Regions from separate parts of the Sinorhizobium sp. genome, predicted to be linked through region 1. Evidence: predicted binding sites of a transcription regulator. Region 1 holds the regulator's gene; each other region holds the start of a gene.
The links. Region 1 encodes LexA, which represses DNA repair genes until DNA is damaged. Its sites were predicted from a motif close to TGTTCNNNNTGTGTTCNG; they were not measured.
Positions count from the first base shown of each region.

Region 2: ruvC (crossover junction endodeoxyribonuclease RuvC) is a predicted target of LexA. The motif match lies at 7,989-8,006, and genes of this name have one in related genera.
Region 3: AC5J09_RS23165 (ATP-dependent helicase) is a predicted target of LexA. The motif match lies at 6,124-6,141, and genes of this name have one in related genera.

Region 1 covers NZ_JCACWC010000003.1:1,710,954-1,721,588, forward strand. Annotated here, with positions in the region: gene AC5J09_RS20235 (pyrophosphohydrolase domain-containing protein) at 1-158, shown strand, start outside; gene AC5J09_RS20240 (DNA polymerase III subunit delta') at 153-1,178, opposite strand; gene tmk (dTMP kinase) at 1,175-1,879, opposite strand; gene AC5J09_RS20250 (D-alanyl-D-alanine carboxypeptidase family protein) at 1,937-3,091, opposite strand; gene AC5J09_RS20255 (septal ring lytic transglycosylase RlpA family protein) at 3,148-4,188, opposite strand; gene AC5J09_RS20260 (hypothetical protein) at 4,639-4,851, shown strand; tRNA gene AC5J09_RS20265 (tRNA-Ser) at 5,046-5,135, shown strand; tRNA gene AC5J09_RS20270 (tRNA-Ala) at 5,403-5,478, shown strand; gene AC5J09_RS20275 (hypothetical protein) at 5,673-5,837, shown strand; gene lexA (transcriptional repressor LexA) at 6,058-6,774, shown strand; tRNA gene AC5J09_RS20285 (tRNA-Cys) at 6,993-7,066, shown strand; gene AC5J09_RS20290 (hypothetical protein) at 7,209-7,433, opposite strand; partial or broken gene AC5J09_RS20295 (transposase domain-containing protein) at 7,432-7,704, shown strand; gene AC5J09_RS20300 (hypothetical protein) at 7,767-8,456, shown strand; gene AC5J09_RS20305 (immunity protein CdiI family protein) at 8,615-8,938, opposite strand; gene AC5J09_RS20310 (hypothetical protein) at 8,998-9,498, opposite strand; partial or broken gene AC5J09_RS20315 (transposase domain-containing protein) at 9,579-9,779, opposite strand; gene AC5J09_RS20320 (hypothetical protein) at 9,710-10,150, opposite strand; gene AC5J09_RS20325 (hypothetical protein) at 10,395-10,635, shown strand, end outside.
Region 2 covers NZ_JCACWC010000003.1:2,958,129-2,968,763, forward strand. Annotated here, with positions in the region: gene ligD (DNA ligase D) at 1-1,035, shown strand, start outside; gene ybgC (tol-pal system-associated acyl-CoA thioesterase) at 1,045-1,500, opposite strand; gene AC5J09_RS26310 (NAD-dependent epimerase/dehydratase family protein) at 1,628-2,848, shown strand; gene AC5J09_RS26315 (glycosyltransferase) at 2,845-3,723, shown strand; gene AC5J09_RS26320 (NAD-dependent epimerase/dehydratase family protein) at 3,720-4,613, shown strand; gene AC5J09_RS26325 (metallophosphoesterase) at 4,644-5,546, opposite strand; gene ruvB (Holliday junction branch migration DNA helicase RuvB) at 5,548-6,588, opposite strand; gene ruvA (Holliday junction branch migration protein RuvA) at 6,761-7,378, opposite strand; gene ruvC (crossover junction endodeoxyribonuclease RuvC) at 7,435-7,947, opposite strand; gene AC5J09_RS26345 (LLM class flavin-dependent oxidoreductase) at 8,116-9,114, shown strand; gene AC5J09_RS26350 (YebC/PmpR family DNA-binding transcriptional regulator) at 9,184-9,930, opposite strand; gene AC5J09_RS26355 (MBL fold metallo-hydrolase) at 10,046-10,635, opposite strand, start outside.
Region 3 covers NZ_JCACWC010000003.1:2,286,191-2,296,825, reverse strand. Annotated here, with positions in the region: gene AC5J09_RS23190 (hypothetical protein) at 1-61, shown strand, start outside; gene AC5J09_RS23185 (CreA family protein) at 239-736, opposite strand; gene AC5J09_RS23180 (GGDEF domain-containing protein) at 840-2,120, opposite strand; gene AC5J09_RS23175 (phosphoribosyltransferase) at 2,243-2,932, shown strand; gene AC5J09_RS23170 (GNAT family N-acetyltransferase) at 3,016-3,477, shown strand; gene AC5J09_RS23165 (ATP-dependent helicase) at 3,529-6,081, opposite strand; gene AC5J09_RS23160 (carboxymuconolactone decarboxylase family protein) at 6,206-6,616, opposite strand; gene AC5J09_RS23155 (cyclase family protein) at 6,633-7,454, opposite strand; gene AC5J09_RS23150 (efflux RND transporter periplasmic adaptor subunit) at 7,775-8,971, shown strand; gene AC5J09_RS23145 (efflux RND transporter permease subunit) at 8,968-10,635, shown strand, end outside.

The DNA.
Region 1 (10,635 bases):
GGGGGCGCGACCGGCAGGTCTCCCCGGAGACGCTGCGCCAGTCGATCGCCGACGAAACGGCCGATCTCCTCGGCCACGTTCTGCTCTTCGCCCACCACAACGATATAGACCTGGCTGCGGCAATCGAGCGAAAATGGAAGTTCGCTCCCGACCTATAGAGCTTCCTTGAGATCATCGAGGAGGGAAAGAACCGTCTGCTTGCGGTCGAGGTTATAGGCCGCGCTCAGCGTCAGGCGTTCGCCAACGGTGCTGGACAGCCTGGCGAACCGTTCGGCCGCGCCGACGTCGCCGGCGATCGCCGCCTCGCGAGCCATCCGCATGATGCGCCCCGACAGCAGCGACGAAAAGAAATCGAAGATCGTTTCGCTGTCCTTGCCCGAAAGCACGTCGGCCAGCTTGTGCATGTTCTTGCGGACAGCCTGCCCCGCCAGAATGTCTTCGAAAGCCTCGGCTATATCCAGCCCGCCATAGTTGACGAGCTTCAGCGCCTCAGAAACGCTGCCGTTTGCGGCGGCGAGGACGCGCTCTGCATTCAGGCCCGCGAGATCGAGCCCGAGATGCGCAAGCGCCTGGCGCAGGGCCTCCGTGTCCAGAGGCTTCAGCCGCAAAGGCAGGCAACGCGAGCGGATGGTCGGCAGGAGTTTTCCCGGCGCATGGGTGAGCACCAGAAACAGCGAACGGCGCGGCGGCTCCTCCAACATCTTCAAAATGGCATTGGCGGCGTTGCGGTTGAGATCGTCGGCCGGATCAATGATGACGATGCGCCAGTTTCCGGTGCCCGACGTCTGGCCGAAGAACTTGCCGGCGCGGCGAACCTCGTCGACCGTGATCGCGCCCTTCGTCCTGCCCGTCTTTTCGTCCACTGGGCGCGCGAGATGCAGGAGATTGTGCGATGCGCCCGAACCGAGCTGTCTCGTGACGATAGAGGCGGGATCAGGGTCGGCAAGCCTTTCGGGGGCGTCTGCCGGATCCGGATGGCTCAGGACATGATTGGCGAAGCGGAAGGCGAGTGTGGCCTTGCCTATCCCCTCCGGCCCTTCGATCAGGATCGCGTGATGACCCTTACCGGACCGGTAGCTCTGCGCGAGAAAGGCTTCCGCCTCCCGATGACCGAAGAGCTTGCTGTTCATCACGGGAGCAAGCGCGCCCTCCAGCACACCTGGCTGTTCCGGGGTCATGACGTCGCTTCCGCATTCGAGGGTTGCGGCTTGCCCTCAAGCGGCAATAGCGCCTCGACGAGACTCAATACTTCGGCAGCGATCGCGGTCGGCGGACGGTTGGCATCGACGACGCGGCATCGCTCCGGATCGGCCGCGGCAATATCGAGAAAGGCTTCGCGCCGCTTTTCATGCGTCGCCAGCTGTTCCTTTTCAAATCGGTCGGGACTGTCGTTTGCGGCGCGCCGGCGGGCGCGCTCCAGCCCGACCGAGGCGGGAAGATCGAAAATGATGGTGCAGTCGGGAATGACACCGTTCACCGCAACGCGTTCCATGGTCTCGACGAAAGCCGGTTCCAGATTGCCCGTCACGCCCTGATAGACGCGCGAGGAATCCATGAACCGATCGCAAAGGACGATCGTTCCTTGCTGGAGCGCCGGCCGGATCACCTCCTCGACATGGTCGCTGCGGGCGGCCGCAAAGAGGATCGCCTCCATCCGGACTCCGAAGGACTCCGCCGCGCCCGAAAGAAGGACGTGGCGAACGGCTTCGGCACCCGCGGAGCCTCCCGGCTCGCGCGTGGTGAGCACGCGGTAGCCGCGCGCGCTCAGCGCTTGCGCAAGAAGGCGCATCTGGGTCGACTTGCCGGCCCCCTCCCCCCCCTCGAATGTTATGAACAAACCCTTGGTCAGCGACACTTCAATTCCCGGATCGGCGTGCATTATCGTCTCTGTTTAGCCGATCGGTCCCGCGGAAGGAACCGTCGCAAAGCGCATTTGTCACAGCCAGAAGAACAGCAGTTCCTGCAGCGCGTCGAGCGCCCGGCTCGTGAGCGTTCCGGACTCGACCGCCCTCGCCGTCTTCACGGGAACTTCCCGCAGCAGCTTGTCCCCGTTCCAGAGCTTGACGACGCCGACCTGCTGACCGGCAGCCACGGGTGCGTTGAGCGGCCATTTGTAGACGATGCGTGCCGTCAGCCGTTCGGGATTTTTTACCGGCAGCAGAACGTCGACCGGGCTGCCCGCCACGAGCGCCACTCGGGAATCCGCACCGCCGTAGACGCTCGCCTCTCCGATGGTTTCACCATCTGCGAAAATGCGCCGTTTCTCGAAAGCGGTCATCGCCCAATCCAGGACCCTGCGGCTCTCGTCGATTCTCTCCTTTTCGCTCTCGAGGCCCCCCATCGCGAGAAAGACGCGGCCGTCGCCGCGTTGCATCGAGACGGCGAGCGAGAAGCCGAAACCCTCCGCAAAGCCGGTCGCCAACCCGTCGACGCCGACATTTGCCGCGATCAGAGGGTTCTTGTTGCGCTGAAGGATCTTGTTCCACTCGAATTCCGGCTGCGAATAGAGCCGATAGTAATTCGGGTGCGCCTCGTACAGGTGCCGCGTAAGGGCGACGAGTTCGCGCATCGTGATCTTGTTTTCCGGATGCGGCAGCCCCGTGGCATTCCTGAATGTGGCGACCGGCAGCCCTAGCTCGCGGGCCCGCTTGGTCATCAGTTCGGCAAAAGCAGCCTCGCTGCCAGCCATTCCCTCAGCCAGGACAATGCACGCATCATTGGCGAGTTGCACCGTTGCGCCCTGGATGAGATCCGCAACGCGGATCCTGGATTTGATCGCGGCGAACATCGTTGCAGTGCCGGAGGGGGCCCCGCCTGTACGCCACGCATGTTCAGAAACCTGGAAACTCGTCTCGGACGTCAGTTCGCCCTTATCCAGGGCCTCGAAAACCACCTCCATCGCCATGAGTTTGGCGAGCGAGGCAGGCGGGACGGGTGCATCCTCGTCGCGTGAAAAGAGCACTGTGCCCGTCTCGGCATCGACGAGATATATCTGCTTCGCTTTGGTGTCGAAGGCGGGCGTCTGCGCGACCGCTTGCCCCGAAACGATGGCCGCGAGGAAACCTACGACCGCAAGCCACTTCATGCGCATGAGAAACTCCGGTTCTGCATGGGCATATCAGCGCGAAAAGCCCTCTTCAACCGGCGTCAGCGCGAGTCGGCGTTTCGGTACTGGCGCTTCGCATAGGCGAGAATGGAATCGGGGGTCAGCGGATTGCGATCGACCATGATCGCCTCGAAGGGCGAAGGCTTGTCGCTGACGCGAACTTCGACGTAGGCCGCAGCATAGGCCATGCTGCCATCCGGCAGCGGGATCAATTGCGGGCGCGACGTCGGCATGGGGCCGATCTGCGGCAGAACGACGAATTCGCCGAAGGCGCTTGGTGCCGCCGAGGCCTGCGCCGGCTTTGCGAGCGCGTTCACCGGCACGCCGGCATCGAGCGTCGATCTGTTCGGAACCGGAACGGCGCGGAGATTCGGAACCATGTCGCGCAGCGGCTCGTTGGAAGCCACCATCACGCCTGAGGCGATCTGCCCTTCCGGCATCACGCTCGGGCCACGGTCGCCCTTCCTGACGTACGAAGCCATGAGGTAGGGCATGTCATTGCCTTCGAGGGGCGCACGACCGACATATTGAACGCGAACATTGGCGCTTCCCTTGCGCTTGATGTCCAGCAGGTCGGCGGTTTTCGAAGAGACGTCGATGATCCGGCCGTATTCATAGGGGCCGCGATCATTGACACGGACGATGACGGACGTGCCGTTCTCCAGGTTGGTCACGCGCGCATAGCTCGGCAACGGAAACGTCGGGTGAGCGGCCGAAAGGTGATGCTTGTCATAGACCTCGCCATTGGCCGTCAGCCGGCCGTGGAAGGCAGACCCGTACCAGGAGGCCATCCCGCTCTTGTTGTAGCCGAAATCCTCCTTCGGCTGATACCACTTGCCCTTGACCTGATAGGGTTTCCCTACCTGGTAGCGGCCACCGCCCTTGGGAATGTTGTTTCCGGTAGCGACTCTGGGGCTGGCTTTGACGCCATAGACGGACTCGGCGAAGTATTCCTTGCTCCGCGACTTGGTCTTCTTGACGCTCGACGTCGACCCGCAGGCCGCAAGCACCGCGCAAAGCAACGGAACCGCTGCGAGACGGAGCCCCCTCACAAGATATGCCGCACCGTTATTGGATGTCATCTGTCCCACAAGATCATTCGCAAAGCCGCACCCGAAATCCGCTCCTGCAGCGCTCGCGCATCCGACCGAACGCGCAACGATCGTCGCAATCGTGCAGTAGTTCCCCCCGCGAGAATTTCGCCGTCCCGAAACGGAACAGTCGAACAATCATGACAACAACAAGGCGAAATTGCGAACCGGAGGACGAACGGAGGCAAAAAAACGCTCGCTATGGTTTACGAAACGTAAATGAGTCGCTGGACCATGGTCCGATAGAGCGCGCCAAAGGTCCGAAACCCGTTGCCGGGTTTCCCTGCCGATACATATCGCAATAAGCACCCGCGTGGCTCGTCGGCCGCGGGGTGCGGCGGCCTCAGAGCTGGCCGAAGCTTCCCGTCGGTGCAACTCTGAGGCTCCGTCCCCGGTTGGCGTGGTGCCCGTGCTCCGGCCCAAGTCCGAGAGGATCTCGCAATGGACGACAGATACGATTATGGGCCGCCGGAGCGACGGGCGGCAACCGGCCTCCCCCTAGGCATAATGCTCCTGTCGATGTTGGCGATTGCCGTTTATCTGCTTGCCGGAGCGGCGCTCCTGGACGGCAGAAGTCGGGATGTCGCGGCCTACGTCGCCCGGGCAGGCGACGAAAGTCCGACTGCGGCGCCGGACAGCGGACGGCGCCCGTGACGATGGCCCACAACCGTGCCACGGGCGTATGCGGCGCGGCACGCCTCGAATGCAAGCAAATGCTCCGGAGCAAGTTGACGCTGTGATCAAAGCTGCTAAAAAGCCAGCCGTTGGTGAATGGGCAGCAAACCCGGTAGCGATCGCCGGTTTATCGAGAACTCGGAAACGAATTTCACGAAGCTCCGCAATCACCTGGAAGAGTGGCCGAGCGGTTTAAGGCACCGGTCTTGAAAACCGGCGTGCGTGAAAGCGTACCGTGGGTTCGAATCCCACCTCTTCCGCCATTTCGGAGTTGATCCGGGCACGCCGGAATTCCCAGCTTCTCGTCACTGATGGCCGTCTTCCCCAGCCGCAAGGCTCGTGGCTGCCCTGCCCTTCCGACGCTCTGCGTCACCTGCCGGAGCGGAAGAAGCTGCTTGGGACTCCATCGCGAAGGGGCGATATTCGGGTGGGTGAATTGCAGCGTGCCCTACCGGGCGGCAAGGGTGAAGCCGGCAAACGGAATGCACTGGCGCGCGGGGCCGAAAAATCTTATACAATGGGTGACCAGTGGGGTCGTAGCTCAGTTGGGAGAGCGCCGCAATCGCACTGCGGAGGTCGAGGGTTCGACTCCCTTCGACTCCACCATTCCCCTCTTTTGTCCAGCCCGGAGACCCAGGTAACGGATCTTACCTGAGCTAACATCCACCGATGCCGGACGTCAGGTTGCAGAGCCCGGGCGATGCCGCGGCTCGGCTGCGCTTGCCAAAAAAGCTGATTTGAGAGAAAGTTTTAGTCTGACCCGTTCGAGGTCTGGGCAACTCCCGCGAGTGGAGAAAAACATGCCTGTTAAATCTTTGGTGGCAGCCGTAATTTTTTCCCTCTTCGCCCTTTCGGGGTGCGCCAGCACAGGCTCGACCAACACGACCTATACTCAGTGGTACGGGCCCTATCCCGAGCCTGAATTCGACGTTCTTACGCCGGGCGGACTGCGCCTTGCCTATTAGCATGGCATAGGCGAGCGACTGGGCCGGCCGCTGTAAGCCAAACATGCGAGAGCGTATCGCCCCTGCCCCCAGATTCCGAGCGATCGCCATCGCACGCCGCATGAGAAGCGGGCAGGCATTCAGCAGCAAGCGGTATTCACGGAATTTTAGGCACTTGCGGAACACATATGGAACAGATAGTTTCTGTTCTTGATTTGTTTCGCGATTCTGGAGTGACGCCATGCTGACCCGCAAGCAACAGGAATTGCTTCTGTTCATTCATGAACGAATGAAGGAATCCGGGGTTCCGCCGTCCTTCGACGAGATGAAAGATGCCCTGGACCTTGCCTCCAAATCGGGCATCCATCGTCTGATCACCGCACTCGAAGAGCGCGGGTTCATTCGCCGGCTACCGAATCGCGCGCGGGCCCTCGAAGTCATCAAGCTGCCGGAGGCATATGCCGGCGCTTCGCAGGTCCGCCGCGGCTTTTCGCCGAGCGTGATCGAAGGCAGTCTGGGCAAGCCTGCGGCCCCGCCCCCCGCACCGAAACCGGCGCCCCCGGCCGAGATCGCGTCGGTCGCTGTCCCGGTCATGGGCCGCATTGCCGCCGGCGTGCCGATTTCCGCAATCCAGAACAACATGCACGATATTTCCGTACCGGTCGAAATGATCGGCAGCGGCGAGCACTACGCTCTCGAGATCAAGGGTGATTCGATGATCGAGGCCGGCATCCTCGATGGCGATACGGTGATCATCCGGAACGGAAGCACTGCCACCCCCGGGGATATCGTCGTCGCCCTGATCGACGACGAGGAAGCAACTCTGAAGCGTTTCCGTCGCAAGGGCGCCTCTATTGCGCTCGAAGCCGCCAATCCGGCTTACGAGACACGGATATTCGGTCCGGATCGGGTCAAGATCCAAGGCAGGCTTGTCGGCCTCATCCGGCGGTACCACTAGCCTCCCGACGAGGTGTGCAGGCGTTTCTCACGGAAGTACGCAATTTCAACGCGTTAGAAGTGGGGGCATTGCGCCTTGGGGCGCTATGGCCACGCCTCCACAGAACCGAAGCTATATTATACAGAATAAAAAAGACCCTATTCCAAATGTACCCTCTTGCGGATTGCGGGCAATCATTCTAAATCCGCGCCACGATTTGAAAAATCGCAAATCGTAGAGGCCTCGTGGCGGAGTGGTGACGCAGAGGACTGCAAATCCTTGTACCCCGGTTCAATTCCGGGCGAGGCCTCCAAAATTTTCCACAATGATATCAAAGCGATAAGTGGCAAAGAGCTTCGTGTTGTGCGAATGCGGATGTCGCATCTCGTTGCAACTGGATTCCCTTGATTTTCAACGGCTTCCCGGCACACTCGGCAAATCCGTGCAACATCGTTCTACAAGACCGGCGGGTCATTTTTCTTTGCCTTGCGCTTGGTCGGCTTTCGTTTGGAAACCGCCCGGCCGATGGCACGGCCGTGATCAGGCCGGCGCAGCTCGGCTATCTGATCGAAGGCATCGACTGGCGACTGGCGAATGCCGCAAAAAAACCTGGCGTCGACGTCGGCCGGATGAGCAAAACCGCTGGCACGGCGGGAGCGAATATGATTCCATGCCGTCATGACCGATGCGGCCGATCAGCTTGCCGACGACCTCACCAGTGCGCACGCGATGATCCTCGCAAAACGCGCGGCACGACGTGGGGCGGAAGCCGTTGCCGCTCGGGCTCAGGCGGTGAACTCGCACTCGGATGCACTGATTGCCCGGCTCCGGCTCGAGATCGAGAAGCTGAAGCGCGACATCCATGGCAGCCGCTCGGAGCGCAAGGCCAGGCTTCTCGAACAGATGGAGTTGCAGCTCGAGGAGTTGGAGGCTAACGCCGGTCAAGACGAAGAGATCAAGCTGCCTGACCTGCGGCCCTGTGAGACGGTGATTGGAAGTTAAAGGGAAACACGGTGCGGACCCAAAAAGAGATTAAAGCTGACCTGCTTGCGGCGCTAAACTCCGTCGGCGACGAAAGACTGGCGCTCTTGGGCTTCGAACGACGAGAGGGTTCGTTTACCTACATGCGAATCCTGGAGGAAGCCGAGCAGGACATCGTTTTCGCAGCGGATTGCTTCCCCACGTATCAGCCGGACGAAGAAATGCACCTTCACCCGGCCATGCGGCTTGGCATGAGATCTGTAACCAAGGCGACGCTAGAACTGGTGGCGGGCAACAAATCTCTTTTGGCGGATGCGCCAGAAATCATCGTGAGCCAGCCAATTGAGTTCACTGCACCAAAGGAGCAACACGTCAGATGGTTTGCAAGCGGCAGTGATCAAATGAAGGCGCGTATTCGTGAGATTGTTGCCTTTATTGAACGATGGCCAGCCCCATTTCTTGATGAGATCCGAACTCCACATGACTTGATCAAGATTTACGAACGGGGCGATGAGCGAATGCTCAAGCAACGGCATTGGTACCTGTTTTTGGCCGCAGCGCAGATGGTCTCCCATGGGAACCGCGCCGACGCACTCTCCGTCTTGGAAAATAATCTTCGCGCCCCAGGCTTGAGGAAACGCTACGCCGTCGCCTTCGAGACCTTATCCAAAGGCCATCCACTCAGATCTGCTGTCGGCATTTCGGACCCTGGGGCAAGCTAGTCATTCGCAAATCATGCCGAAAATTCTTGAAGGTCTCTAGCTGCGGCCTTCACCGGATGCTTACCGTAAACATTGCGATCCGCGCCATGCATGTAATTCTCGACGAGTTCCGCATCTGACGAATTGCCGCAGAGGGAGTGCCGACATCCCAATTGAATTCAATAGACGGGGCAATGTTCGCTGATGACTTCATAGCCGGGCCCAAGTTCCCGTCTGATCTCCTCAACAAGCTGGTAAACTGCTTCGGCAAATCTGAGATCTTCTGCTTTTGACCATGGGCTAGGTCCCGGAGGATTGTTCCAACCCAGTGCTGTATCATGCCACACTGCCATGCCGTGCAATCGCTCTCGGATTTCATTCGGCAAAGACAGCTTGTCCTCAATAGGCCCTACGTCAAAGCGTTGATGAGCAGCGTCATTGGCGCACCAAAGAACTCCACCACCCCATTCAAAGAACAATTTAATTTTCGGAACTTCGCTCACAGGGAGAACCTCGTAGCGTTTGCTGTATGCATCCGGCGAGGGCCACGCGTAACAGCGGGTTATTCGTCGCCAGCGAAAAAGTGTATCTCCATGAGCCGGGGCTCATAATCGCCCTGGAAAAAGTATAATTCGGACTTCGTCTCGAGAACGATTTTGCTGACTATCTCGCTGCCATCGGCTTGACTGAATTCCTCGTAGAAAATCCGCAACGAGGCTAACAGTGCTTTAGCAGATGATAACGAGATGCCCGGTTGGAAGCCGCCGACGTCGACCTCAATCCCCTCGACTAGACGTATAGCAGACCTTTTCGGTTGCGGCTCACTATGATGTGCATTCCACAGTTCGAGCCACACCCTCTCAACTTCGACACAATTGCTACGTGTTCGCAAAGAAAACTCAAAATCGGCATATCCCAACTGGCACGTGAATTCGTCTTCGATACCGAAATCCCAGCGGTCTGGAACTCCTAAGAACTTCCCCAATTTTTCCAACTTGGATCCAGGAACGAGAGGGTAATCGCTCGTTCCGACGAGCATGGAAGTGATTGCTATGACCCTCATTGCATTGCCTTCTTCTCGAAAGTGCGGCGGTGGGGAAAATTCACGAATGAGATCAGGGGGCGCAGGTTAGGCACTGATCTTTAGAGACTTCGTTGGTGCCAATTCCACGGGAGCAGGTCCTCGAGCCTGATGATCCGGGCGTCGGCGATACGAGCCAGAGTGTTGGCAAGCCAGGCCTGCGGATCGATGTCGGTGAGCTTGGCGCTCATGATCAGTGTGGCCTTGAACGCCGCGCGATCGGCACCGCGATCTGAGCCGGCAAAGAACCACTTCCTCCTGCCTGACCTATGCTGTATCTCCAAGTGGCAAGCATGGTGAAGTAATTGATGATACACAAGAAGACCAAAAGTATCCACGCGCCAATTGGCGTAAGGTCTGCATCGACAGATGTGTAGGACACGTAAATCGTCCAAAGCGCGTCTGCAAATTCAGCGATGACGTGCAAAGTAAGTGCAACTGCGACGCCCCTGCGAACGCCCTGTGAGAAACATACTGGTCCGAAAGCATAGAGCACGATTACACTAGTTGCTAAGACAGAGAAGATATCGTTCACGACTCTCCACATTGTGAGCTCACCAAAGCCGCCCATCAAAAGCCCTAGCTCGGCAAGACCAAAGAGCACGTTAAGGCACGCGAACAGTTTCCACGCCAAAGCTGGTTTTCCTCTGTGCTCGAAATGCATGAATCAAGGCCTAAGCGACGGCTTCGCAAATTGCAATCACGATTGAGACAACTGTAACGATAGCTCGCCTGAAGAGGCGAGCTATGCGGTAAATCGCCCTCGACCTTGGGGAATGGAAGGCGGCCGCGTGCCCGCGATCGGTGCAAGGTCTGTGAATTTCATTGTGGTCAATCCTTGCTGCGTGCTACCCGCGAGGCGTCCAGGAGGCGGATTAATGCAAGGGCTACCTGCCGAGCGCGCGACGGCGATCTCGGTAGCGCCCAAAACGGGTCAGACGGGGGAACAAATGAAGCTAGCAATGTTCAACGAGCGCTGTTGGCTTCACGACGCATCATTTCTCGACTTCGGATTTGAGACTGGGAAAATCACCTTCCGGACAGAGCTATGCCACGACCTCGGCATGCCCGGACCGCTCCCGCCGCCTGGGACCGACGACTACGCGACCGGCATTGTCG
Region 2 (10,635 bases), 1.2 Mb from region 1:
GTCCGCCACGGTTCATTCGAGGGATTGCGCGAGGACAAGGAGGCCAGGGCCGTGAAACTGGAGACAGCGAAGCCGGCGGAAGCGGAGCCGGAGACCGCCAAAAGCAAAACCTCGGCCAAGCCGCGCAAGACGCCGGCTGTGCAAGGAGACCGCGATGTTCTCGGTATTCGCATCTCGCATCCGGACCGGGTGCTCTTCGAAGGCCAGGGCATCACCAAGATCGATCTCGCCCGCTATTATGCCGTCGTCGCCGAGAGGATGCTCCCCTTTGCCGCCGATCACCCCGTTTCGCTGGTGCGCTGCCCGCAGGGCGGCGATCGGCACTGCTTCTTTCAGAAACACGCGAGCGACGGCTTCCCCGACGCGATCCGGGAAGTGCCGATCACCGAGTCATCGGGCGACACCGAGAACTATATGTACATCCACGATGCCAAGGGCCTCGTCGCCGCCGTGCAGATGGGAACGCTCGAGTTTCACATCTGGGGTTCAGGCATCGATCGACTGGAGAAACCCGACCGTCTGGTCTTCGATCTCGACCCCGATCCGAGCGTCGACTTCGAGACGGTCAAGGCGGCAGCCGTCAAGCTTCGCGACGAGCTCGCCGAGATCGGCCTGAAGACAGTGCCCATGGTGACCGGCGGCAAGGGCGTCCACGTCATCGTTCCGCTCCGCCCCCATGCCGAATGGGAAGAGGCCAAGGGCTTCGCCAAAGCGCTCGCGCGGTCTATTGCAGAGCGCGATCCGGATAATTTCGTCGCCACCATGTCGAAGGCGAAGCGCAAGGGAAGGATTTTCATAGACTGGCTGAGAAACGATCGCGGCGCCACGGCGATCGCACCCTATTCCACCCGCGCGCGCTCCGGCGGACCGGTGGCCACTCCGGTCGGCTGGGACGAACTCCAAGGGCTCGAAGCCGCCAACGGGTTTCACATTCCGGACATTGTCGAGCGGATAGAATCCGGAACCGATCCGTGGCGGGAGATCGGCAAGATCAGTCAGTCGCTGACGAAGAAGATATTGAACTCGGTCGAGTGAGCCGGCCGCTCACCCGGAAGCCGCCTGCGCAGCAAGGAATTTCGTTGCCAGTGCCTCCGGCAGACGCCTCGGCCGCCCCTGACCGTTGATGACCGCAATGATTACCTTGGCCGCGATCAGCAGAGCGTCGCCGCGCCTGATCTGCTGCTGCAGAATCATTTTTGCGCCGCCGGCCTTTTCGGTCGCGGTCTCGATGGTCAGGACGTCGTCCATGCGCGCCGGCGCCTTGAAGTCGATTTCCATACGATGGACGACGAAGACGAGGCCTTCCACGTCGCCTTCGATCGCCAGCGACGCCTGCTCGACGCCGAGAAGCCGCAGATAGTCGGTCCGGGCGCGTTCCATGAAATGCAGATAGCGCGCATGGTAGACGACGCCGGAAAAATCGGTGTCCTCGTAATAGACCCGCTGGATCAGTCGGTGGCCGGTCTCGGTCAGCTCGCCGGCAAGCGAAATCAGTGACATGGCATTCTCCGGGAGGATTTTTCGCGTTTTCCTGTGCAGGAACAAAAAGACATTTGCAAGCACTGCAGCTTTGTCACAATCCTATCCTATCAGGACCCTGTCCTCTTCCCGAGCAGGAGAATCGTGCATGAAGATTGCAGTCCTCGGCGGTGATGGTTTCGTCGGCTGGCCCACCGCCCTGTATTTGTCCGATGCGGGCCACGACGTTCACATCCTCGACAATCTCTCCCGCCGCTGGATCGACACGGAACTCGGCGTGCAATCTCTGACGCCGATGGATTCCATCCAGGAGCGCACGCGCATCTGGCACGCCGAAACCGGCCGGCGTATCCACTTCAATCTGATCGATCTCGCCCGCGACTACGAACTCCTGAAGAATTGGCTGGCGGAGCATCGGCCCGATGCGGTGGTCCACTTCGCCGAGCAGCGGGCCGCTCCCTATTCGATGAAGAGCGACAGGCACAAGAATTACACGGTCAACAACAACGTCAACGCGACCCACAACCTCCTCAATGCACTGGTCGAACTCGACCTCGATGCGCATCTCGTGCATCTCGGTACGATGGGCGTTTACGGCTATTCCACGATCGGGGCCGCGATCCCTGAAGGCTACCTGCCCGTCGGCATCGAGACCATGGGCGGAGAGACGGTGAACCAGGAAATCCTCTATCCTTCCAACCCGGGCTCCGTCTATCACATGACCAAGTGCCTGGATCAGCTGCTCTTCCAGTTTTATGCGAAGAATGACGGCCTCAGGATCACCGATCTGCATCAGGGCATCGTCTGGGGCACGCATACGGAACAGACGCGGCGTCATCCGCAGCTCATCAACCGCTTCGACTACGACGGCGATTACGGAACCGTCCTCAACCGTTTCCTGATCCAGGCAGCAATCGACTATCCGCTGACGGTTCACGGAACCGGGGGCCAGACGCGTGCCTTCATCCATATTCAGGACTCGGTGCGCTGCATCGAACTCGCGCTCAGGAACCCGCCGGCGCGCGGCAGCCGTGTCGAGATATTCAACCAGATGACGGAAACGCATCGCATCCGCGATCTCGCCGAGATGGTCGCACGCATGACCGGCGCGAAAATCGCCTGGCTTCCCAATCCGCGCAAGGAAGCGGCCGAGAACGAGCTCGTGGTGCAGAACGAGAAATTCCTCGCGCTCGGCCTCAATCCGGTTCGGCTCGAAGACGGACTGCTTTCGGAGATCGTCGATGTGGCGAAGAAGTTCGCCTATCGCGTCGATCGCTCGCGCGTGCCGGCCGTTTCCGCCTGGACGAAGGACATCGCCCCCTTGATCAACCACGATCCGGAGGGCAAGCGGCTGAAATCCGTTTCATGAGCCGCGTCTTCGCCAGTCCGGAGGGGCTCAGCCCCTCCTCTACGGTGACTGCGCGCCACGCTTTCGTGACGCTCGTCACCAATAGCGACTACGCGCTCGGTGCGCGGGCCCTGCTCAGATCGATCCGCCTCACCCGCACGCCCGCCGATATCGTCGTGCTCCACACCGGCGGGGTGGATGCCGCCGCTCTCGAGCCGCTGCGCGAATTCGACTGCCGCCTGATCCAAACCGATCTGCTGCCGCTCTCGGACGAATTCAACGCCCGGCATCAACGCCGCAACGTGCATGAGCAGGCACCCTTCACCAAAGGACGCAAGCCCGATTTCCATTCGCCGCTCGACAATTTCTGCAAGATAAGGCTGTGGCAACTCGTGGAATACGAACGCTGCATCTTCATCGATGCCGACGCGATCGTTTTGCGCAACATCGACAAGCTGTTTCTCTATCCGGAATTTGCCGCAGCGCCGAACGTCTATGAGAGTCTCGCGGACTTCCACCGCCTGAACTCCGGCGTCTTCGTCGCCGAGCCGGCCGTCGCGACCTTCGAGAATATGCTCGCGGCCCTCGATGCGCCGGACGCCTTCTGGCCGCGCACGGACCAGACCTTTCTGCAAAGCTTCTTCCCCGATTGGCATGGACTGCCGGTGACGATGAACATGCTGCAATATGTGTGGTTCAACCTGCCTGGGCTTTGGGACTGGCGCTCGATCGGGGTGCTTCACTACCAGTATGAAAAGCCGTGGGAGAAGGATCATCCGCGCGCGGACGTGCTGCGCCCGCTGATCGATCTCTGGCACGCCTATCTGACCGGCAATCAAATTCCGGATATTGCCGGTCTTCCCAATCCGCCGCAGGCGGGTCCGACGTCGCCATGACCCGCGTTCTCGTCTCCGGCGGCACCGGATTCGTCGGCCGCTTCATCGTCGAGCACCTGCTGGCAAACGGCTATGAAGTCACGGTCGGCGGGCGCTCTCCGCCCCCTGCTGGCTTGTATTCGCAACGGGTGTCCCATGTGCCGCTGCGTCTCGATGCGGATGCGGACCAGGCCGGCGCGTTCGACGATATCTATTATTTCGTCCATGCCGCCTTCGAGCATGTCGAGGGCAGATATCGCGGAGGAGAGGGTGATGACCCCCAGGGGTTCCGCCGCGCCAATCTCGACGGCTCCGTTCGCCTGTTCGAGGAAGCGCGCGCCGCCGGCGTACGCCGCTGCGTTTTCCTGTCGAGCCGCGCGGTCTACGGCGACACGGCGCCGCCCCTTGTCGCAGAGACCTCACTTGCCGCTCCGGACACGCTCTACGGACAGGTAAAGCTCGCCACCGAGAACGCCTTGAAGTCGATAGCCGACCACAGTTTCGTCACGACGAGCCTGCGCGTCACCGGTGTCTATGGTCCCGCGGGCTCGGGGCGAAAACACAAGTGGAGCGATCTCTTTTCCGATTACATTGCCGGCCGGCCGGTACCAGGGCGCATCGGCACGGAAGTCCACGGCGACGATGTCGCCCAGGCCGTCCGGCTCATGCTCGAGACCGAACCGGCGAGGATATCCGGTCAGGTGTTCAACGTCTCCGACGTGCTGACCGACAACCGCCAGATTCTCTCCTTTCTCCAGGCCGCAACCGGCTGTCCGCACCCGCTGCCGCCGGCAGCGGAAGCCGCCGAATTCAAGACGATGTCGACGGAGAAGCTGCGCGCTCTCGGCTGGGTGCCGGGCGGAAGGGAAAGACTGGCTGCGACGATCCGGGAACTTGCGGGGAGACGGTGACCGGCAGGCGGATGAGGGGCGATTTCCCACTTATCCGAGATCGACGACCACAATCTCCGGCGGCACGCCGAAACGGATCGGCGCGATGGAGCAGCCAAGGCCGCCCGAGACGATGAGGTTGCGATCATGCTCGACAATATGACCATAGGCGTACCGGTCACCGAAACGCGACGGCACGACGGGCGAGTGGCCGGCAAAGCGCACCTGTCCGCCATGGGTGTGACCGGACAGCGTCAATGCGACCCGCGAGGGCACCTTCGGAAAAATGTCCGGCTCGTGCGCGAGCAGGATCACTGGCGCCTCGTCCGTCACCTGTGCAAGCGTGCCATCGAGATCGTCGAGCCCAGCCATCCACGCGCGTTTCCATTTCCGTCCCGGCAGGAGCGCAAGCTGGTCCTCGAGCCCTGCGAGCCAGAAAGGGAAGCCGCTCTTCTCAAGGCGGACCGCGCGATTGCTGTGCACCTGAATGCCGACCCCGGCCAATGCCCGATGGCCGAAGGTATCGCCGCCGCCGTTCTTCTGGGCCGTCATGTCTTCCCACCAATCATGATTTCCCATGATCGCATGGACGCCAAGGGGCGCCGTGAGCGTGGCAAGCGCCTTCGACCACTCGCTCGCATGGACATACCGCGTCACGAGATTCATGCCGGAAGCGTAGTCGCCGAGAAGGACTGTCACGTCGCCGCCGAGGTCGTTGGCGCGCTCGCAGATGGATGTGATGCGGCGCGCAGACATCCAGGGTTCGCAGGCGTGAATATCCGCGAGCGCGACCAGGCGGAGCTTAAGGCCGGGCGTCCAGCCCGGTGGCGTCACGGCGTAGCGGGCCACCCTCAGACGCGCAAGCGGTTCGATGGCGAAGGCGTAGCTGCCGAGGGCCACGGCGCTCGCCAATCCACCGCCGAGGACCTTCATGAAGCCCCGCCGGGTGATCATTTCAATCGTCCTCGAGCGTCAGCCGGAATTGGCTTGCCTCGACATCCCCTGGCGGATTGAGGCCGAGATGCTTCCAGGCATTCGCCGTGAGCACGCGACCACGCGGCGTGCGCTGGATGAAGCCCTGCTGGATCAGATAGGGCTCGATGATGTCTTCGATCGCGTCGCGCGGCTCGGAAAGCCCGGCGGCGATGGTCTCGATCCCCACCGGCCCCCCGCCGAAATTCTGGGCGATCATCGTCAGATACCGCCGGTCGAGCTGGTCGAGACCCATGCTGTCGACGAGCAGCCGGGTCAGCGCCTCGTCGGCAATCTTCCGCGTCACGGCCTCCGCCCGTGCGACTTCGGCGAAGTCGCGCACCCGGCGCAGGAGACGGCCGGCAATGCGAGGCGTGCCGCGCGCACGGCGGGCAATCTCGCGCGCGCCTTCGTCGGTCATGCCGAGACCCATCAGCCGCGCGCCACGCCGGACGATCAGCTCCAACTCCTCGACCGTATAGAAATTGAGCCGCACGGGGATGCCGAAGCGATCGCGCAGCGGCGTCGTCAGCAGTCCGAGGCGCGTCGTCGCCGCCACCAGGGTGAACTTCGCGAGATCGATCTTCACCGAACGGGCCGCCGGCCCCTCGCCGATGATGAGGTCGAGCTGGAAATCCTCCATGGCCGGATAGAGGATTTCCTCGACGGCCGGATTGAGGCGGTGGATTTCATCGATGAAGAGCACGTCGCGCTCTTCGAGGTTGGTGAGCAGCGCCGCAAGGTCACCGGCCTTGGCGATCACCGGCCCGGAAGTCGAGCGAAAATTGACGCCGAGCTCCTTCGCCATGATCTGCGCCAGCGTCGTCTTGCCGAGCCCGGGCGGGCCGACGAAGAGTACGTGGTCGAGCGCTTCGCCGCGATTGCGCGCCGCCTCGATAAAAATCTTCAGATTGGCGCGCGCTTCCGCCTGGCCGGTGAAGTCGTCGAGCGTCTGCGGGCGCATGGTCGCATCGAGGTCTTCGCCTCGCTTTTCCGGCGCGATCAGACGTGCGGCTTCGCTCATGTCATTGCTTCCGTTTCGGGCTGTCCGCGGCCATAGGGGCACCGGCGTTGAGGCGCGGTCACCGTCGCTGCCGCGCTCAACCATAATAGCGGCGCCCGGATCAATCCAGCGAGAACGGCCAGCGTCCCTCTACTCCAATGCTTTTGTGGCCGCAGGAAGGCTCGCCGCTTCCTCACCGCGACAGCTCCTTCAAGCCGAGGCGGATCAGCTTGGCGCTGTCGCCGCCCTCCCCGCCGTTTTTCAGCGCAGCCGCAACGGCATTGGCCGCCTGGTCTCGCGAATAGCCGAGATTGGTGAGCGCCGAGACCGCGTCCGCAACCTGCGCCGCGGCAACGCCTTCGCCGAGCTCCTGCTTCAGGCCGATCGACGGTGCCATCTCGCCGGCAAAGGCCGGAGCCTTGTTCTTGAGTTCGGTGACGATGCGCACGGCAACTTTCGGACCCACGCCCGGCGCGCGCGAGATCGACGTCTTGTCCTGCAAGGCGATCGCGTTGGCGAGTTCCCCGGGGGTCAGCGTAGAGAGCACCGCCAGCGCCACCTTGGATCCCACACCCTGAACGCTCTGAAGCAGGCGGAACCATTCGCGCTCCAACGCGCTCAAGAACCCGAACAGCTTCAGCTGATCCTCGCGCACATAGGTCTCGATGAAGAGAACGGCCGCCTCTCCGGCGCTTCCGAGCTTTCCGAGCGTACGCGCCGAACAATGGGCGACATACCCGACCCCATGCACGTCGAGAACCACGTGATCCTCACCGATCTCGTCTATCGTGCCCTTGAGCTTGCCGATCATCTGGTCTCTCTGGATGGTGTTGGTCCGTCGTCTTCGAAGAAATGCCGTTGCCCGGCCTACCCCGCAAGCGCCGCAAGGCGGCTCGTCACCGCCTGCCTGTTATGGGCGTGGCAGATGGCGATGGCGAGCGCGTCGGCGGCATCGTTGCCTTTGAACTCGGCCTTGGGCATCAGCACCTTCAGCATCATGTGTATCTGCTGCTTTTCGCCGTGGCCGACGCCGATCACGGCCTTCTTGACGGCGTTTGGCGCATATTCCGCGACCCTCAAGCCCGCCCGGGCCGGCACCAGCATGGCGATGCCGCGCGCCTGGCCGAGCTTCAGCGTCGCCGTCGCGTCCTTGTTGACGAAGGTCTGTTCGACAGCGGCCTCGTGCGGCTGATAGCCGTGCACCACCTCGGCAAGCCCGTCATGCAACTGGCAGAGGCGGGAGGCAAGATCCATCTCGCCATCGGAGGTGACGGTGCCGGACGCGACGAATCGCAGCGAATTGCCGAGCGTTTCGATGACCCCCCAGCCGGTGCGCCTCAAGCCCGGATCGATGCCGATAATGCGAATCGTAGTCTGCATGCTTCACCCTATTTCGGTCGGCGCGACGCTGCCAGCAAAAAGTGAACAAAACAAAAACATTGCACAGAAATGGTCGCGCCTTGCCTAAAAGCGCCGGTGCACCCTTGGCGTAAGGAAACTTGAACCTACATTGCGGAAGATCAATTTCTCTTAATTGAAAGCCCCGCCATGATCCCCTTCTCCGTTCTCGACCTGTCGCCGATCACCGAAGGGGGCAGCATCGCAGAGTCGCTCGAAAATTCGCGGCGGCTGGCAATCGCCGCGGAGGAGAACGGCTATGAGCGCTTCTGGCTGGCCGAACACCATGGCATGAAAGGCATTGCCAGCGCCGCGACGTCTCTCGTGATTTCGCATGTGGCTGCGGCCACGCGAACGATCCGCGTCGGCTCGGGCGGCATCATGCTGCCCAATCATTCACCGCTCGTCATAGCCGAGCAATTCGGCACGCTTGCGGCGCTTTACCCCGGCCGCATCGATCTCGGCCTCGGCCGCGCGCCCGGCACGGACATGAGAACGGCGCAAGCGCTCCGCCGCAACATGGAGGCGAGCGCCAACAACTTCCCGAACGATGTCGTCGAACTGCAGGCGTTGCTCGGCCCGGCGACCGAAGACCAGAAGATCATCGCCGTTCCGGGCGCGGATTCGAACGTGCCGATCTGGCTGCTCGGTTCGAGCCATTTCAGCGCCCATCTCGCCGGCATGCTCGGCCTTCCCTTCGCCTTCGCCTCGCATTTTGCGCCGGACATGCTGCTTTCCGCACTCGAAATATATCGCGAGCGCTTCACCCCGTCGCCCCAGCTCGACAAGCCGCATGTCATGGTGGGCGTCATGGGTGTCGCCGCGGACACCGACGATGAGGCGAACCACCTCTTCACCTCCATGCAGCAATCCTTCGTCGCGCTTCGCCGCAATGCCCGCGGGCGCTTCCCGCCGCCGGTCAAATCGATGGACGGCCTCTGGAGCCAGGACGAGAAGATTTTCGTCGACCATGCAATGAGCTACGCGGTGGTCGGCGGCCCCGAGACGATCCGCCGAAAGATCGAGGCATTCGTGGATCTCACCAGGGCGGACGAGCTGATCGTCTCAATGCCGATCTTCGACATGGAAGCGCGGTTGCGTTCGGTGAAGCTGTTTGCCCAAGCGCAACGCGATCTCGCCGCCGCCTGACGCGAACAGCAAAGACCCGCATCGCTCGGAGCGATGCGGGTCAATTGCATTGGGATATTCCGAAGGCGCTCAGGCGGAAAGCTTCGCCAGAACCTCGTCGGAAACCTCGAAGTTCGAATAGACGTTCTGGACGTCGTCGTCATCTTCGAGATTGTCGATGAGCTTCATCAGCGACTGTGCCTTTTCCTCATCCACCGGCACGGTATTCTGCGGCTTCCAGACGGCCTTTACGGTCTCCGCCTCGCCGAGCGCGCCTTCGAGCGCCTTCGATACTTCGCCGATATCCTCGAAGCCGCAGGTGATGGTGTGGCCTTCCTCATCGGTCTCGACGTCGTCGGCACCCGCTTCGATTGCCGCTTCCATCACCTTGTCGGCGTCGCCGGCGGAAAGCTTGTAGGTGATTTCACCGACGCGATCGAAGGAGAAGGAAACCGAACCGGTTTCGCCGAGCGCCCCGCCCGCCTTGGTGAAGGTGGAGCGTACGTTGGAGGCGGTGCGGTTGCGGTTGTCCGTCAACGCCTCGACGATGACTGCGACGCCGCCCGGGCCGTAGCCCTCGTAGCGAACTTCTTCGTAATTCTCGGCATCGCCGCCCGCAGCCTTCTTGACCGCGCGCTCGATATTGTCCTTCGGCATCGACTGCGCCTTGGCGTTCTGGATCGCCAGACGCAGGCGCGGGTTCATCGTCGGGTCGGGAAGGCCGGTTTTTGCTGCGACGGTGATTTCGCGCGCGAGCTTGGAAAACATTTTGGAGCGCACCGCATCCTGACGGCCCTTGCGGTGCATGATGTTCTTGAACTGTGAATGGCCAGCCATGACGCCCTCTGCATGCGTGATTTCGGTGAGATCGGGCGCCTTATAGTTTCATTGCCGCGTCCAGTCCAGCAGGCGCGTCGTGTTTTCAGGAGACGGAAATGCGCTGCGGCGGTCCTCAAACACCCTGCAGGACATAGATGAGCGGTCTCCTCGGCAGGGAGCGCAGCGACACCTTCACGGAAGGCTCCGTGGCGAAGCGCTTGTCGAAGTCGTCTCCGAACATCGCCAGAAAGTTGTTGGTCATCGGCCTGTGCATCGGCAGGATCAGCGCCGAGCGCAGCCGCGAGACGACGCGGCTCATGCTCTCCGCTCCCATCGTCAGACCGCCGTCCACCGGCACCATGAGCACGTCGAGCCGGCCGATTTGCCGGTAATGGCTTTCGTCGAGCTCGTGGTGCAGATGGCCGAGATGGCCGATGCAGAGCCCGGCAATCTCGAAAATGAAGATCGAATTGCCGTCCCGTTCCATTCCCTCGAAACCCGAACGGATATCCGTGGTCACATTGCGGATATAGGCGTCGCCGACGACGAGGTCATGATCCGCCGGCTCGCCGTTGTCGCCCCAGCCGTGCAGGACATGCCGGATCGCCGGAACCGGCGCCAGGGTGTAATGACTGGAATGGGCCCTGTTCATCGTCACCACCGTTGGCGGCGACGGCGTGCGGAACCAGCCGTTGTAGTCGGTGGCAATCGAAACTCCGCCCG
Region 3 (10,635 bases), 580 kb from region 1:
GGAGAGATTCGACCCGGGTGAGGGCGACTACTATCGGGGTATTGTGCCGCCTAAACCGTAAGGCGCGAAATCAGCTACTGCATGTTTCATCGAGGCGCACCAGCTCAAGAAATTATGTATGCGGCGTAAAATGCGGCAGACCTTAGTCTCGCAGAAGCGCGCGCTGTAGCTCGGAAGGGGAGTGCGGAAACCCGTACTCCCCTTCCGGCCGTTTGATCTGCTGCGTCTGCCGGATCGCTTATTCCGGCCGCCCATTCTTCCAGGTGACCGGCTGGCCATAGAGCGGGACCGTGGTGATCGACATCTTGGCCGAACCGTCGGTCAACTGCCTCGAATGCGCCAGATAGATCAGCGTGTCGTTGGCCTTGTCGTAGATACGTGTCACCAGCAGGTTCTTCCAGATGAGGGACAGTCCGGAACGGAAGACTTCCTCCCCCTCCTTCGACAGGTCGATATCGCCGATGGCAATGGGGCCGGTCTGGCGGCAGGCGATGGAGTTGTTCGACGGATCCTCGAACCAGTTGCCGTTCTTCAGGCGGTCGATGACGCTGCGATCGAAATAGGTGACGTGGCAGGTAACTCCGGTCACCTTCGGGTCGCTCACGGCATCGATCTTGATATCGTTGCCGAGCCAGTCGACCCCCACCTGCCCAACGGTTTCGGCGTGGACGGGCGAAACCGCCGCGGCCGTGACGGTGAGGCCGGCGACAAGCAAGGCACGGATGCGGCGCAACATGAGTATCCTCCAATGAACTGCACCGTTCAGATAGGCAGCGGATGCTGCAATGCAAGCACCGGCCGCCACGCCCGTCGATATGCAGGATCCATCGTGCGAGAAGTCACGCCGAGTGGCGCAGTTCCGACCGGGCGGCACGCGCTTCGCGCAATTGCGCGGCGGCTGCCGCAAGGGCGCGGGCGCTGGCGTCGATGCGGCGATCCCTTGCTACCGAGCAACGGTCGCGACCATCCGCCTTTGAGTCGTAGAGAGCGAGATCGGCGCGTATCATCACGTCGGCAATCGTTTCGCCCGCAATGGCGGCGGCGATCCCGATGCTCACGGTCAAACGGATGCGCTGATGCGAGCGGCCGGCAGGCGTCTCGCGCACCACGCGGCAGATGTCCTCCGCAAGCGCCTTTGCCTGCTCTTCCGTGTGGTCCGGCAGGACGATGCCGAATTCCTCGCCACCGATCCGTCCGAGGACGCCCCGTCCGGCGAGGAAAGCCGAGACGGTTTCGGCAAAATGCGCGAGCGCCATGTCGCCGCAGGCGTGCCCGTACTGATCGTTGATCTGTTTGAAGAAATCGAGGTCGAGCAGCAGGAAGGCAGCCGGCTCCTGGCGTGCGAGGCACTCGGCGAAGATCCGCTCGCCCTCTTCCATGAGCGTCCCGCGCGACAGTGCACCGGTCAAGCCGTCGCGTGCGATCATGGCCCTCAACCCGGCGATGATGCGGGCCTGCATCGTAAGGATCACGGCTAGGAAGACAAGGGGAAGGCACAGCACCCGCATGGTGACGAGCAGGAAATCAAACAGCATCGAAGCGGGCGGGCCCGGGAGCCCCTGCACGACGTGCGACGATGGGCCGAGAACATGAGCAAGGGCGGTGAAAACCACGGCGGCGGAGCCGACGACTACGATCTTGATCGCCGGCTTTTCGCTCGGCCAGCGGCCGGCTGCGGCCAGACCAAGGACGAGAAGTGGAGCCGCGACAACGCCCGCAACGACAATCAGGGCCGCGGCCGCACTGTCATGGCCGCCGAGCGCGATGATGAAGCCGAGCACGCCGCTCGTGAATGCGAGCACCAGACAAAGCGATGCAGGCATCGACAATGCGAGGAACCAACGAAGGCCCTGTAGGACGAAGAAGAGGGAAACGGCGAGACCCGCATAGCCGAACATTGCGGCGACCGGCGCCTGCAACGCCGCCGCCGCCGTCAAAGCGCCTGCCGAAGCTGCCGAGAGCGCGCAACCGGCGGAGAACTCCCGAACAGCGGCGACCGGCCGCAGAGAAAGGAGAACGGGTAGCATGGCAAGAAGGGCGATGACCGGTATGGCGGAGAGAAAGCTCATTTCGAAACGGCCTGTCGTGCTAAAATAAAGTGCGGCTTGCGTTTCAGCCATTATGCAAGGCCATTGGTAACGATGGCGCATTAACGAAAGCTGGCGAAATTCGCTGCAATTTGAGCGATCACTCTCTCCATAGTTGTAGCAATCGGTCGCGGAGCTTTTCAGGGAGCGATGTCATGGCCCAGGAAGGCATATCCTTCGCAGACATACCCTTTGCAGACAGGGCCGATGCGGGTCGAAGGCTTGCTCGCGCCATCGAAGCGCATCTCACCGAGAAAGCGGACTTCGCCGACCCGCTGGTGATGGCGTTGCCGCGCGGCGGCGTACCGGTGGCCTTCGAGGTGGCAAGAACCCTCGGCGCGTCCCTCGAACTCCTCATCGTTCGCAAGATCGGCGCACCCGGTCATCCCGAATTCGGTCTCGGAGCGCTGGTCGACAGCGACGAGCCGCAGGTCGTCCTCAATGCCGAGGCAATGCGTATCGTCAGTCCTTCCGAGAAGTACGTCCAGGCGGAGACCGAGCGGCAAAGGCTCGAACTCGCACGCCGCCGCGTCCTCTATCTGGGCGATCAGACGCGAATTTCTCCAAGCGGGCGCAATGTCATCATTGTCGATGACGGCATTGCCACGGGCGGAACGGCCAAAGCTGCGGCGAAAGCCCTGCGGCAGGCAGGCGCCGCGGCACTGATGCTCGCCGTTCCGGTCTCGCCGAAGAGCGCGATCGTCGCCCTGCGGGACGAGGTGGACCGGCTCGTCTGTCTCGCCACCCCCACCCCTTTCCATGCGGTCAGCGTCTATTACGACGATTTCGAGCAGACCACGGATGCCGAGGTGATCGCGCTGCTGAGACAGGCGAGGGGCGGATAAACGGGGTCTTGCGCTGGGGCGGTGACACAGGCTTCCGGCAAAGATAGTTGTAGTGCGCCTGAATTTGCGAACGGGGATTGAGAATGTCCGACTATCTTGCCATACGCCCGGTAACGCGCCTCGACTATGAGCAGTGGCTGCCGCTTTGGAACGGCTACAACGCCTTTTACGGCCGAGCCGGTGAAACGGCGCTCCATCCCGACATTACCCAGATGACCTGGTCGCGCTTCTTCGATGCCTATGAGCCGATGCATGCGCTGGTCGCCGAAAGCGAAGGGCGGCTCATCGGATTGACGCACTATATTTTTCACCGCAGCACGACGTCGATCCAGCCGAACTGCTATCTGCAGGACCTTTTCACCGATGAGGCCGGCCGCGGCAAGGGGGTCGGCCGGGCGCTTATCAACGGCGTCTACGAAGCGGCGAAACACGCGGGGTCGCCGCGTGTCTATTGGCTGACCCACGAGACCAACCACACGGCGATGCAGCTTTACGACAAGGTGGCCGAGAAGTCGGGCTTCGTCATGTATCGAAAGATGTTTTGAGGCCTGGGGTAGGGTAGAGCGGAAAAGCGCTGCACATTTTTCCGGAAGTGCTTACACCGGCTCTACGAACCCATCCAGCACACGCTTCTGCCCGGCGCGGTCGAAATCGATCGTCAGCTTATTGCCCTCGATCGCCGCGATGTTGCCGTTGCCGAACTTGATGTGGAAGACCCGGTCGCCGACATTGAAACGGGAGGGCTCGGCGCTCGTCGACTTGGCGACGAGCTCGCCTTCGATGGTGCGGGTGCGGGGCCCCGATTCGCCGTAACCGATGCGTTCGATGGCGTGGCCGGAGCGGGTGCCCCAATTGTCGCGGGTGGCGTCCGACCGGTGCTGCTGGGCGCGCTTCCAGCCGGGCGTCTGATAATTGTTCTCGAAGGGATCGGCCTTGTCGAAGCGCGACTGGCCGTAACCGCCGCGACCGTAACCGCCATAAGAGACCTCCTGTTCGGCGACTTCCACATGGGCGAGCGGCAACTCGTCGAGGAAGCGTGAGGGAAGCGTCGATTGCCAGAGGCCGTGGATGCGGCGGTTCGAAACGAACCAGATATGACAGCGGCGCTTGGCGCGGGTGATGCCGACATAGGCGAGGCGGCGTTCCTCCTCCAGACCTGCGCGGCCGCCCTCGTCCAGGGCGCGCTGATGCGGGAACAGCCCTTCCTCCCACCCCGGCAGGAAGACGGTGTCGAATTCCAGCCCTTTGGCCGAATGCAGCGTCATGATGGAGACGGCGTCCATATTCTCGTTCTGCTCGGCGTCCATCACGAGGGCGACGTGCTCGAGAAAGCCGCGCATGGACTCGAAGGCTTCCATCGAACGGATGAGTTCCTTCAGGTTTTCCAGGCGCCCGGGCGCTTCGGCCGATTTGTCGGCCTGCCACATGGCGGTATAGCCGCTCTCGTCGAGGATCTGCTCTGCAAGTTCGGTGTGCGGCGTCGATTCGAGCAAAGCCTGCCAGCGGCGGAAATCGGCGACGACGTCGAAGAGGCCCTTGCGCGCCTTCGGCTTCAATTCGTCCGTCTCGACGATCTCGCTCGCCGCGGCCAGCATCGGGATGTCGCGGGCCCGGGCGTAGTCGTGCAGGGTGCGGACGGTCGTCTCGCCGAGGCCACGCTTCGGCGTGTTGACGATCCGCTCGAAGGCGAGATCGTCGGCGGGCTGACAGACGAGGCGGAAATAGGCCATGGCATCGCGAATTTCGAGCCGCTCATAGAAGCGAGGACCGCCGATGACGCGATAGTTGAGGCCGAGCGTGACGAAGCGGTCTTCGAACTCGCGCATCTGGAAAGAGGCCCGCACGAGGATCGATATGTCGTTAAGGTTGTGCTTCTTGCGCTGGAGCTGCTCGATCTCTTCGCCGATCGCGCGAGCCTCCTCCTCGGAATCCCAGGCGGCATGAACATGCACTTTCTCGTCGTCGGGATTGGTGCGTTCGGTAAAGAGCGTCTTGCCGAGCCGGCCCTCGTTATGGGCAATCAGATGCGCCGCCGCGCCGAGGATATGCTCGGTCGAGCGGTAGTTGCGCTCCAGCTTGATGACCTTGGCGCCGGGGAAATCCTTCTCGAAGCGGAGAATGTTGTCCACCTCGGCGCCGCGCCAGCCATAGATCGACTGGTCGTCGTCGCCGACGCAACAAATGTTGACGGTGGGCTTTCGCTCTTCGGCGCCAGGGGAATGCCCCTCCCCAACCGCTCCCCACGAGGGGGAGGGGCTAGACTGCGGCGCCGCAGGGCTTGGGGAGGGGGTGTTCTTCCCGGAACCCTGCGTCCGCTGGGCCAGCAGCCTCAGCCACATATATTGCGCCGTGTTGGTATCCTGGTACTCGTCGACGAGGATGTAGCGGAACTTGGCGTGATACTCCTTCAGCACGTCCGGATTGGCGCGGAACATGCGGATCGGATGCAGCAGCAGATCGCCGAAATCGCAGGCATTCAGGGTCAGCAGCCGGTTCTGGTAGGCGGCATAGAGCTCGCGGCCCTTGCCGTTGGCAAAGGCGCGGGCATCGCCTTCCGGGATTTGCGATGGGTCCAGGCCCTTGTTCTTCCAGGTGTCGATCATGCCGGCGAACTGCTTGGCCGGCCAGCGCTTGTCGTCGAGACCCTCCGCCTGGATGAGCTGCTTGATAAGTCGAACGACGTCGTCAGTGTCGAGGATGGTGAAGTCGGACCGCAGACCCACCAGCTCGGCATGGCGGCGGAGGAGCTTGACCCCGATCGAGTGGAAGGTGCCGAGCCAGGGCATGCCTTCGACGGCGTGGCCGACGAGCACGCCGATGCGCTCCTTCATTTCCCGCGCCGCCTTGTTGGTGAAGGTGACGGCGAGGATCTGCGAGGGATAGGCACGGCCGGTCGAAAGGATATGGGCGATCCGCGTGGTCAGAACGCGTGTCTTGCCGGTGCCGGCGCCGGCGAGCACGAGCACCGGACCTTCCAGCGCCTCGACTGCCTCCCGTTGCTCCGGATTGAGCCCGGAGACATAGTCCGGTCGCTGGGCCTTGTCGCGGGCGGCCATGGCGCGCGCCGCGATGCCGCCGCCGGCGGCCGCGGGTTTCCGCGGCGCGGGTTCCTCGTCGAAAAAGGGAATATCGTCAAAACCTTTGGTCATGCGGCCCAATGTAGTGATTCGGGACCGAAAGGCCAGAAAGGATGTTCTTCTTTTATTCCGGAACCTTCGCCCTCTCGCGCATGCCTGTGGAAAGACTAATGTTTTCAGGTCGGCATGCCGCCGTTTATGTTTTGCCGGACGCGTCGAACACCGGATCGACCGGGACCTGCAGGGCCGTCGCCAGCTGGTTGGTCTTGGCGGCGAGCGAAATGACGCGCAGGAGATCCGCGTGCTCGGCGTCCGTCATTCCCTTGGTCCTTGCGGCGGCGGTGTGGGAATGAATGCAGTAGCCGCAGCCATTGCTCACGGAAACCGCGACATACAGCATTTCCTTCACCAGCGGGTCGAGCGCCGAAGGCGTCGCCATTACCGCCTTGACCTCCGCCCAGGTCCGCTCCAGCAGTTCGGGGTCGAAGGCGAGCCAGAGCCACATATTGTTGATGAAGTCCGATTTCCGAGTCGCCCGGATGTCGTCGAAGACGGCCTTGACGCGTGGGTCGGATTCGGGGCCGGATGGCGGCGCCACAGTGCTCATGCTTACTCCATGCGTTTCAAACGAGGGCGAAGACGCGGGCCGGGCCGCCGGTGCCGCCACGGTGCTTTGGTGCGCCGAGGACCAGCGTCGCGCCCTTGGCCGGCACCTTGTCGAGATTGGCGGCCGCCTCGAGGCCCCAGCGGCCTTCCGGCAGCCAGGCGTAATGAGTGGCGAAATCGGGCGAAATGCCGTGATCGAGCGAGAGGGTATCGACGGCGATGCCGGCTGCCTTCGTGTCCTCGATCAGGAACTTGGCTGCTTCCGCGTGAAAGCCGGGGAAATGCATCTTACCGGCCGTGTCTGCATTGCGGAACTTGTCGGTACCGAGATGATCCGACCAGCCCGACAGCATTGCGACGCAGGCGTTTTCGGGAATGTCTCCATTGGCCGCAATCCACGCCTTGATGTCGTCCGGCGTCAGCTGCGCATCCGGATCGGCGGCCGCCTTCTCGCGGATGTCGACGACGCAGAGCGGCACGAGCAGCTTGTCGAGGGGCAACTCGGCGACTGAAAGGCCGTCGGCGGAGAAGTGCAGCGGCGCGTCGACATGAGTGCCGGTGTGCTCGTTCACCCGAAGTTCGAAAAGGTTGAACTTGTGTTCGGCATATTTGAACTTCTGCTCCCGGAAGAATTGCTGCTGACCGAAGAAAGTCGGAAACTCCTCATGAAGTTCATGGGTGAGATCGGTGACGCTGCCGTGGCCGGCGGCAAGCGCCGGAGGTGCGATCCCCATGCCGGCGGCGGCAATGCCTGCCGTACCGACCGCGGCCGCACGGAGCAAACTCCGCCGCGACATCATCCGCTGCTTGACCGATTCGATGACACATGCATCGCACATTGCCGTCTCCCTTCGTGTCGAGAGCCGGCCCGAAACAGCCGCCGGCGACGAACAGAATAGCCGAGCCACGCAAGCTGTAAACATGCCGCCGACCCGCCGCCTGCGTGTGCGGTTCAGGACGGGCGCAGGGGCCATCATGCCGCCACCAAAATCGCTTTTGTTACAATTGCGTAATGATGCCATTCCGAGATTGCCCGGACGTCTGCAAACAACGATAATCAGCGCAAATCGGAACGTTCCATCGGGTGCGCGCCTCGTTGGAGCGCCCTTTTCTTTTGGAGGGCTTTTTCTTTTGGAGAGCTTTTCTTTTGGAGACATGAATGCGCTTTTGGAATCAGCTCGCGATCAGCGTCGTCGTCCTCGCCGTCGGGGGCGCCGCGTGGGTGCGCTTTGCGCCTGGCGCGGGTGAGACCTTGGCGGCGATCGGGGTTTCGCAACCGTTGATCGATGCGTTGTCGGGACCAAAGGACGGCGAAGGGGCAGGGGGCGGTTCGGGCAATGGCGAGCGCGGGCAGGGTCGACGCAGCGGCTTCGCGGAAGCCCCCCTGGTCGTCGTTAAGCCTGCCGAGCGCGCCGTCGTCAACGACAGGCTGAACGCGATCGGCAACGGCGAAGCGATCCGCTCGGTTACCGTGACGCCGACCGCAACGGGAAATCTCACGGAAATACTGGTGAAGTCGGGCGACAGGATCACGGAAGGCCAGGTAATCGCGCGCCTCGACAGCGACGACCAGATGATCGCTGCCGAGCAGGCGCGGCTGACCCGCGACAGTGCCCGGGAGAAGGTCGAGCGCTACCGCAATCTCAGCACCGCGCGCGCAGTGACGGCCGTCGAGGTGCGTGACTCCGAATTCGCGCTGCAGGCGGCCGAACTGGCGCTGAAAACCGCCGAACTCGACCTGAAGCGTCGCGATATCGTGGCGCCCTCCAAGGGGGTGGTCGGGATCATCACCGTCAATATAGGAGATTACGTCACGACCTCGACGCCGATCGCCGTCGTGGACGACCGGTCGCAGATCCTCGTCGATTTCTGGGTGCCCGAGCGCTTCGCAGGCAAGATCTCCGTCGATCAGCCGGTGACCGCGAGCGCGATCGCGCAGCCAGGGCGTGCACTTCAGGGCGTCGTTCACGCGATAGACAACCGCCTCGACCCGGAGAGCCGGACGCTCCGGGTCCGGGCGCGACTCGAGAATCCGGATGACATGCTGCGCGCCGGCATGTCCTTTTCGGTCACCGTGGCATTCGACGGCGACCGATATCCCACCGTCGACCCGCTGGCGATCCAATGGAGCTCCGAAGGCTCCTTTATCTGGCGGGTCAAAGGCGACAAAAGCGAGCGCGTGCCGATCAAGATCATCCAGCGCAATCCCGACAGGGTGCTTGTCGATGCGGACCTCGCCGAGGGCGACCGCGTCGTGACCGAGGGCGTGCAGCGGCTTCGCGACGGCGGCGTGGTGCGGATCGCCGGCGAGCCTGCGGCCGAGGCCGAGCAGAAGGTCGCGGGAGACGCGAAATGAATATCGGCATGGGAGGCCATCAACCAGGCGGAGGGCAGGGCGGAAAGACGGGCTTCACCGCGCTTTTCATCCGCCGGCCGATCTTCGCCCTGGTCGTCAACACGCTGATCGTCGTGGCCGGTCTTGCCGCCTGGAACGGCGTCGAGATCCGCGAACTGCCGCAGGTCGACCAGCCGGTGGTCTCTGTCACGACCGAGTTCGACGGCGCCTCGCCGGAAACGATCGATCGTGAAGTGACCTCGGTCATCGAAGGTGCCGTCTCACGCGTGCAGGGCATCAAGGGCATTTCGTCTTCCTCGTCATTCGGGCGCAGCCGGGTGACGCTCGAATTCTCCGACACGACCGACATCGGCCAGGCGGCCAACGACGTCCGCGATGCTCTCGGCCGGATCACCGGCCAATTGCCTGATGATGCCGACGAGCCGCGCATCGTGAAGGCGGATTCCGACAGCCAGCCGATCATGCGCCTTGCATTGACCTCCGACACGATGAGCATGGACGACATGACGCTGCTCGTCGAGAACGAGATCAGCGACCGGCTGGCGGCGGTCGAAGGCGTTGCCGACGTCACAGTCTACGGCGACCAGGAGAAGATTTTCCGTATCGACCTGAATCAGGCGAAGCTCGCCGGACGCGGAGTCACCGTGGCCAATCTTCGCGAGGCGCTTTCCGACGCCTCCTACGATGTGCCGGCGGGCTCGCTGACGAGCGCAAGTCAGGACATATCCGTTCGGGCGACGGCCGACCTCCAGACGCCCGAGCAGTTCGAAAACCTGATGCTCGGCAACAATGTCCGGCTTCGCGACGTCGCGACCGTGACCCTCGGCCCGGATACGGGCACTTCGGCGCTGCGCTCCAACGGCCGCGAGGGTATCGGCCTCGGCATCATCCGCCAGGCTCAGTCGAACACGGTCGATATTTCCGAGGGCGTGCGCAGCGTCGTGGACGCGATCTCCTCGGATATCCTGCCGCCCGGAACCGAGCTCAAGATCACCAGCGACGATGCGGTGTTCATCAACGGCGCCATCCATGAGGTGGAGATCGCACTCTTCGTCGCCGTTTTCATCGTCACCCTCGTCATCTACCTGTTCCTGCTCGACTGGCGCGCGACGCTCATCCCGACCATAACCATGCCGATCGCGCTGATCGGTACGGTGGCCGCGATCTATCTTGCGGGCTTTTCGATCAACATCCTGACGCTTCTGGCGATCGTGCTTGCGACCGGGCTCGTCGTCGATGATGCGATCGTGGTGCTCGAAAATATCGTGCGGCGCCGGGCCGAGGGCCTCGGTCCGCGCGCCGCCGCCGTCCACGGTACGCTCGAGGTCTTCTTCGCCGTGCTCGCAACCACGGCCACGCTGGCGGCCGTGTTCGTTCCGCTCTCCTTCCTGCCGGGGCAGACGGGCGGGCTCTTCCGTGAATTCGGCTTCGTGCTCGCCTTTGCGATCCTTCTGTCGTCCTTCGTCTCGCTGACGCTCTGTCCGATGCTCGCCTCGCGCATGCTGACGAAAGAGCCGCATGAGCATGAGGGGGTGATGCAGCGCTTCGGCCGGCGCGCTTCCGCCTTCTACCGCGTGACGCTTCGCGCCTGCCTCAACGCGCCGCTCATCGTCTTCGCGGTGGCCGCCTTCTTTACCGCCGCCGGCGCTTTGGGCTTTCTGACG